DNA from 3 places in the Caproicibacter sp. BJN0012 genome. Region 1 is predicted to be linked to each of the others. Evidence: predicted binding sites of a transcription regulator. Region 1 holds the regulator's gene; each other region holds the start of a gene.
What was found. The regulator LexA, encoded in region 1, represses DNA repair genes until DNA is damaged. The targets are predictions, from matches to a motif close to CNAACANNTGTTNG.

Region 1 (2,272 bases):
AAAGAATTTTCTCCCCAGGATTTAACAAAGGAGGAGCAGCGGATGGAACTGATCGACATCACCAGAGAGCTGTTCTCCTCTCCCCCGTATCCGGGCGACCCGGTTCCGTACCGGGACATCGTGCGCCGGATGGAGCTGGGGGACGACTGCAATCTTTCCGGCTTTTACGCCTGCTGCCACAGCGCCACCCATCTGGACGCGCCGCTCCATTTCATTCCGGGCGGAGACTCCATCGACAAGCTGGACCTTTCGCGCTGCGTCGGCCCCTGCACGGTCATTCCGGCTCAGGGCATCGTAACCGGGGCGGACATCGACCGGCTGGCGCCGAAGAGCGGGGACCGGCTCCTGCTGAAAGGGAACGGAGAGGCTTTTTTATCCAAAAGCGCAGCGTTCGCGCTCGTCGGGGCCGGTGTCCTGCTGGTCGGAACGGACGCGCAGAGCATCGGCGCTCCGGACGACGAGGAAGGCCCTCACGCGGAGCTGCTCGGCGCCGGGATTCCGATTCTGGAAGGACTGGACCTGACCGCCGTACAGCCGGGAGGCTATCGGCTGATCGCCCTGCCGCTGCTGCTGGCCGGCGCGGAGGCCGCCCCCGTCCGGGCCGTTCTGGCATGGGGCTGAACGCCTACCGATAAAAGCGGTATACCGCAACGACCTTCCCCAGGATCTGAACGTTTTTTGAATAGATCGGCTCAAACGCTGAATTTTCCGGCTGAAGGCGAACGCGGTCCCTCTCGCGGAACAGGCGCTTCACCGTCGCCTCATCTTCGATCAGGGCGACGACGATCTCCCCGTCGAGCGCCGTCTGCGTCTTGACGGCGACAACGAGATCGCCGTCAAGAATCCCCGCGTCCTTCATGCTTTCGCCCTTCACGTTCAGGGCGAAATACTCTTCATCCCCCGCCCGTTTGGCCGGGGAAAACGGCAGATATCCCTCGATTTCCTCCACGGCAAGGATTGGGTTTCCCGCAGCGACGCGCCCCAAAACCGGCACCTGTACGGTCGTCTGTTCCCCTGCGAGGTGAATGGCGCGGTTCAGCCCCCGGTCGCGGGTGATCAGCCCCATTTCCTCCAGTGATTTTAAATGCGCATGAACACTGGAAGTCGACTTTAAACCCGTCGCCCGGCAGATTTCCCTGACGGTCGGCGGCAGGCCGTTCTCCATTCTGCCTTTTAAGTAATCATAAACCTTCTGTTGACTCTTGGTCAGCACCGCAAACCCACCTTCCTTTTTGACGTTGTCACACCGTGAACCGAAAAGCCGCAAAACACGTGCTCAGCCCGCGTTCACGGGCAATGTTCCCTCAGGCGCCGGAAGCTCCTCTTCGGTCTACGCCGTGAGATTATTATACCATACTATCACGGAAAGTGGAAACAAATGTTTGCAAAGCGCCGGCTACAGCGGCGTTTTGCATGTATGACGGCAAAAAGCAAAATGGCGGACAGCCGGTCGGGGCCGTCCGCCACTCTCTTACTTTACCGTGATGACCGATACGGGGCAGCCCTCCTGTGCTTCGACCGCTTTGCCCTCCGAGCCCTCCGGCACATTTTCCTGATAGACTTCCGCAATCCCGTCGTCTCCCATGCGGAAAACCTCCGGGCATGTTTGTGGGCATAAGCCGCAGGAAATACAGCCGCTTCTGTCAAGACTTGCTTTCATGAACCAGTCTCCTTTCGAAAAGATATCTTTATGGTTTCCGTTTCCCTCCGATAAAATACAGCGGGGACCTGCGGAGGCAGACGCGGCACTTCTGTAAAAAAGAGCCAGTCCGTTCAAATGTTTTTTGGAAAAAATTCATAAGGTATTCACAGCCCATTCACAACTTTTTTGTGCATGGAAGATATAATATAGACGTAATCAAGGAGTTGGAGCCGCACCACTCTTTGGTTCATGTTCTACCCTCCTCAATATACCCCTCAAGCTAATGAAATCGGACCCGATCGGAAACGACCGGGTCCCTTTTCGGGTTTGATTCGCGCCTTTTATTAATCCATCTCTGAAAAAAATTCCTCCGACTTCTGCCTTTTCCGAATATCGGACCGTTTATGTGGTCAAAATAGGTTCGGAGGTGGCAGAATTGAATTTGCATATTCAAAAAAACGGCCGCAAAGGATCTTCAAAAGGTTTTTATATCGCTCTTGGGGTCTGCCTGATTGCCGTGGGCGTAGCGGCCTGGACGACCTATGACAGTGTGGTAAATTACGCGACGCCGGAGGATAAATCGCAGAGTGAACCGGTCCAGAGCACGGCGCCCGCCAACAATACGGTCAG
Region 2 (2,272 bases), 1.5 Mb from region 1:
GCAGGTCGCGGCTGTAGAGATCCAGCTCGCGCGCGGACAGAAGCGCCCGAAGGATCGAATCCCGCGTCAGCCTCAGGCCGGGCACGGATCTTCCGTTACAGGTGATGAAATACTGCGCCCTTTTCAACACAACGCCCAGCTTTTTCAGGTCCTCCGGCCTCAGGGAAGCGGTCCGTCTGGCTGTCAAAATCCGTTTCGCGCCCGTCACGCCGATCCCGGGAACGCGGAGCAGCAGTTCCCTCGGCGCGCGGTTGACCTCCACCGGGAACGCCTCCATATGATTGAGGGCCCAATTGCATTTCGGGTCCACATAGGGGTTGAACGTCTGATGCTGCGGGTCGAGAAGCTCATCCGCGGAAAAGCCGTAATAGCGGAGGAGCCAGTCCGCCTGATACAGGCGGTGTTCCCGCAGAAGCGGGGGCTTTGTCCCAACGGCGGGCAACAGGCTGTTTTCCACAACCGGAAGATAGGCGGAGTAAAAAACGCGTTTCAGGCCGTAGTTCCTGTAAAGCCCCTGCGCCAGATTCAGAATGCGGTAATCGGTGTCGGGAGTCGCACCGACAATCATCTGCGTGCTCTGCCCCGCCGGCGCGAATTTCGGAGCGTGCCGGTACCGCACCAGTTCCGTCCTGTTCTGCCGGATGCCGTCCCGAATCCCGCCCATCGGCCCCAGAATGGAAACCTTGCTCTTGTCCGGCGCCAGCAGCGACAGGCTCTGATGCGACGGAAGCTCAATATTGACGCTCATCCGGTCCGCGAGCAGTCCGAGCCGCTCGATCAGCGACCGGTCCGCCCCGGGAATCGCTTTCGCATGGATATATCCGCAGAAGCGATAATCCTCTCTCAGGATCCGCAGTGTTTCAATCATCCGCTCACAGGTGTAATCCGGATTTCTCAGCACGCCGGAACTCAAAAACAACCCTTCGATATAATTGCGCCGGTAAAAGCCGATCGTCAGGTCGGCCAGCTCCCGGGGAGAAAACTCGGTTCGCGGCGTTTCATGGGAGCGCCGATTGACGCAGTACCGGCAGTCGTAGACGCACTTGTTGGTCATGAGGACCTTCAGCAAGGACACGCAGCGCCCGTCCGCCGCAAAGGTGTGGCAGATCCCGCAGGCTTCCGCGCTCCCGATCCCCCCGCGTCCGGCGGCCCGGTCCACACCGCTTGAAGTACAGGCCACGTCGTATTTCGCTGCGTCGGTCAGTATTTTCAGTTTATCGAACAGGTCCATGCCGTTTCCTCCCGCGTGCTCTTTTCCTCCATCATATCACAGAACATACGTTCTTGTAAAGGGGAAAATAAAAAATCGGTGCGGATTCACGTACCGATTTCAGAAAGAAATAAAGGCACTCCAGAAACAAATCTTCTGAAACGCCTTTGTTTTATGTGGTTGCCCATTTCATTCATAGCGCCATGCATCACAACTAAACTATGTTAGATAGTATAACATAATCTTCCAGTTTAGTCAAGACATTTTTTCCCGGTTCAGAAGAGATCGATCCTGTCCCCCACCGAGCTCAGAACGCAGCGGTCTCCTAAGACCTGCTTCAGACGCGCGGCCGCCGGAATCCCGGTGCAGTGCAGCGGAACGATTTTTTCCAGATCGGACCCGGCAAAGTACTCCGCGGTTTTCCGAATCCGGTCTTCTCCTTCGCCGCTTAAATGCATTCCCGCCACTAAAAACCGGATTTTCTTTCCGGGGAAACAGCTGCGAACGTGTTCCACGCAGTTGACGGCTCCCCGGTGGCTGCACCCCGAGAAAACCGCGAGTTCGTCTCCTTCCTTCGCCACAAGAATCTGTTCGTCGTCCATCCGGTCCGGGACCCTTTCCCCATCCTTCTCCGTAAAGAAACAGTCCTGCACCGGCTCGAAGGAATTATAGCTTCCGACATTTCCCAAGGTCCAGACTCCGGGAAGGATCTCCGTTTTGCCCTCCGTGCTGGCAATGCGGCCTTCCGATTCCGGCGTGTCTCCCGGCTTCCACTGCATTCCGACATCACGGTACGCGCCCCTCCCGTCGAGCGCCAGCTTTTTCTGAAACGCCTGAGGGGTGACATAAACCATCGCTTCGCTGTCTCGGAACGGAAAGAATTCAAGCCCTCCGCAGTGATCATAATGCCCATGGCTCAAAACGACCGCAGAGGCGGTTTCCGGTTGCAGACCGAGGATCCGGGCATTTTTCAGCCACACGTCCGTCTGTCCCGCATCGAACAGAATTCCCGTCCCGTTTCTCTCAATCCAGAGGGAAAGCCCGTGTTCCGCGAGCAGACGG
Region 3 (2,272 bases), 640 kb from region 1:
ACGAGCCGTGGACAAGAAATTGGGACGGCGGCAGCAGGGAAATCTTAATGCCTCAAATTTACGGCGGTCCGGAAGAATGGAAAAAGCATTTTGATTATCTGCTGCCCTTTTTCAAGGATAAGCGATATATTAAAATCAACAATAGGCCCTTGATTGCATTGTATTTATCGGCTCACATAGAAAACGGTAAAGCAATGGCCGACTATTGGCAAAAGCTTGCGAAAGAAAACGGGTTCGACGGCCTGTTTATCGCTGAGACCTTAAACGCGATTCAAGGTTCCCTTTATATGGAGAACTCCGATGCATGCATCGAGTTCGAGCCTTGCGTAACCCTGTTCGGCGGGTACACGCCCTGGAGCCAGCATCGCTTTTACAAAACCCTTCATCTCTTCCAATTTGATGAAGTCTGGAAAAAAATTCTTGAACGTAAAAGCACCTATGGAAACAGGGAAAAATTCTGCGGGGCCTTTACCGACTGGGATAATACCTCCAGGGTGGGAATGAGGGGCAGTGTCTGCATTGGGAGCACTCCGGAAGGATTCAAAAAACATCTGGGCGATTTAGCAAAAAAATGCATCGCCGAAGGAAACGACAGGTTCATCTTTATCAATGCATGGAATGAATGGGCCGAAAGCGCTTACCTGGAGCCGGATAAAGACAATGGTTATCAATACTTAGAAGCGGTAAGAGATGTCTATGAGAACATCATACTAAGAACGGAAGCCCAAAATTTGTAGCAGCAATGAAACAAATGGGACACCCGGAAGCCCGAAAGCATGTCGGGCCGCCGGAACCATGACCGTTACCCAAAACAGCTTCCACCGAAGCCGAGTACGTCCAACATCCAGATTTTAAAACAAAGAAGAGGGCCTATGCTTTGCATAGGCCCTCTTCTTTGGCTCCCCGCGTTGGATTCAAGCCAACGCGGGATTCGTCCGGATGCATCCTTTCGGGCTTGTGATTTCGCGCTTCACCGCTCGCTCTTCGCTAAAGGTTCGCCGCTGACAGAGCTTCCTAACGCTCAGACCCTCTCGGATCCGGTTCATTATGACTCAGTGCGCTGCCGGATCTAATCAACACAGGCCCTTACTTTTTATTGCGCGCGCAGCGGTTGGTCAGTCGTATAAAACCGTGAGGAGCATAAACCAATTGTTCCATCTTAATTCTTATCGGCTTAAATTGTTTCAAAACGAAACATATGATATTTAAAATTGTTTATAATTAAAATTTTTATTTTGTAAAGCTATTGCAAATTTAATACTTATGTGTATAATATTTGTTTAGACAAGAGAAATGTTGAAAGACAATTACAAATATTCTAAATAATGTTTCAAATTGAAACTTACAAAATAGGGGAATTGAGAAAGATGATTTTTATTATCGCGGACGATTTAACAGGCGCAAGCGATACCGGCGTTAAATACGAAAAGAACGGGTACCGCGTGATTGTGGAAACAGAATACAATTGCGAAGACGATAAATTCCGCTCATGGCTTGAAAAATACGATGTAGTGTCCATCAACGCAAATACAAGACTGCTTTCTTCCGAAGAGGCCTACCGAAAGATTCACGATCTAACACTGCAAATTGTTCGCCTGAACCCTAAGTACATATACAAAAAAATCGATTCACTTCTCCGAGGGAATCCGGCCGTTGAACTCGATGCCGTAATTGACGCCATGGATTCCGACATCGCCCTGGTGGTCCCCAGCTTTCCGGAAAACGGACGGAAACTGATCGGCGGTGTATTAAAAGCCGACGGGGAAGCGGAGATCAACGTTATAAAGATCTTCCAGGATTTCTCCCGCTATCCGGTCGGAAACATCTGCCTTGAAGATATACGGCGCGATCCGGAAGAACTGAGTAAACTCATCGAAGCGAAACATAGGAACGGTGACAAAGTTCTTGTTTTCGATGCCACAACAGACCGAGATCTTGAGGTTATCAGCAAAGCCGCCGAAAACCTGCCGGGAAAAATTATATTCTGCGGCAGCGCGGGATTTGCAAAATATCTCTGCAGGATGGAGAAATATGCGAACTTTTTGCAGTGGGAAGCAAAAAGCGACGATGTAATACTGGTTGTAGCCGGCTCGCGGAGACCAGAGACCGCCCGCCAGCTTAAAAGCATTTCCGAGTTTTACCAAACGCCTATCGTCACGATCAACACGGCCCTTATCGGGCACGATCCGGCGGAGGAAGACCGTGAAATTGAACGCTGCCGGAACAAGATTTTCAATCTTGCTGAAAATGGGCATTCGCTGATCCTGTTCGC

Region 2: the regulator LexA is predicted to act here: its motif matches at 1,272-1,285, upstream of VA597_RS06535 (putative DNA modification/repair radical SAM protein).
Region 3: the regulator LexA is predicted to act here: its motif matches at 1,143-1,156, upstream of VA597_RS10905 (four-carbon acid sugar kinase family protein).

Annotation. Positions count from the first base shown of each region.
Region 1 covers NZ_CP142518.1:2,897,456-2,899,727, forward strand. Annotated here, with positions in the region: gene VA597_RS14185 (5'-methylthioadenosine/adenosylhomocysteine nucleosidase) at 1-25, shown strand, start outside; gene VA597_RS14190 (cyclase family protein) at 43-621, shown strand; gene lexA (transcriptional repressor LexA) at 626-1,213, opposite strand; gene VA597_RS14200 (ferredoxin) at 1,472-1,660, opposite strand; gene VA597_RS14205 (M23 family metallopeptidase) at 2,070-2,272, shown strand, end outside.
Region 2 covers NZ_CP142518.1:1,372,235-1,374,506, reverse strand. Annotated here, with positions in the region: gene VA597_RS06535 (putative DNA modification/repair radical SAM protein) at 1-1,231, opposite strand, end outside; gene VA597_RS06530 (MBL fold metallo-hydrolase) at 1,486-2,272, opposite strand, start outside.
Region 3 covers NZ_CP142518.1:2,261,189-2,263,460, forward strand. Annotated here, with positions in the region: gene VA597_RS10900 (glycosyltransferase WbsX family protein) at 1-737, shown strand, start outside; gene VA597_RS10905 (four-carbon acid sugar kinase family protein) at 1,326-2,272, shown strand, end outside.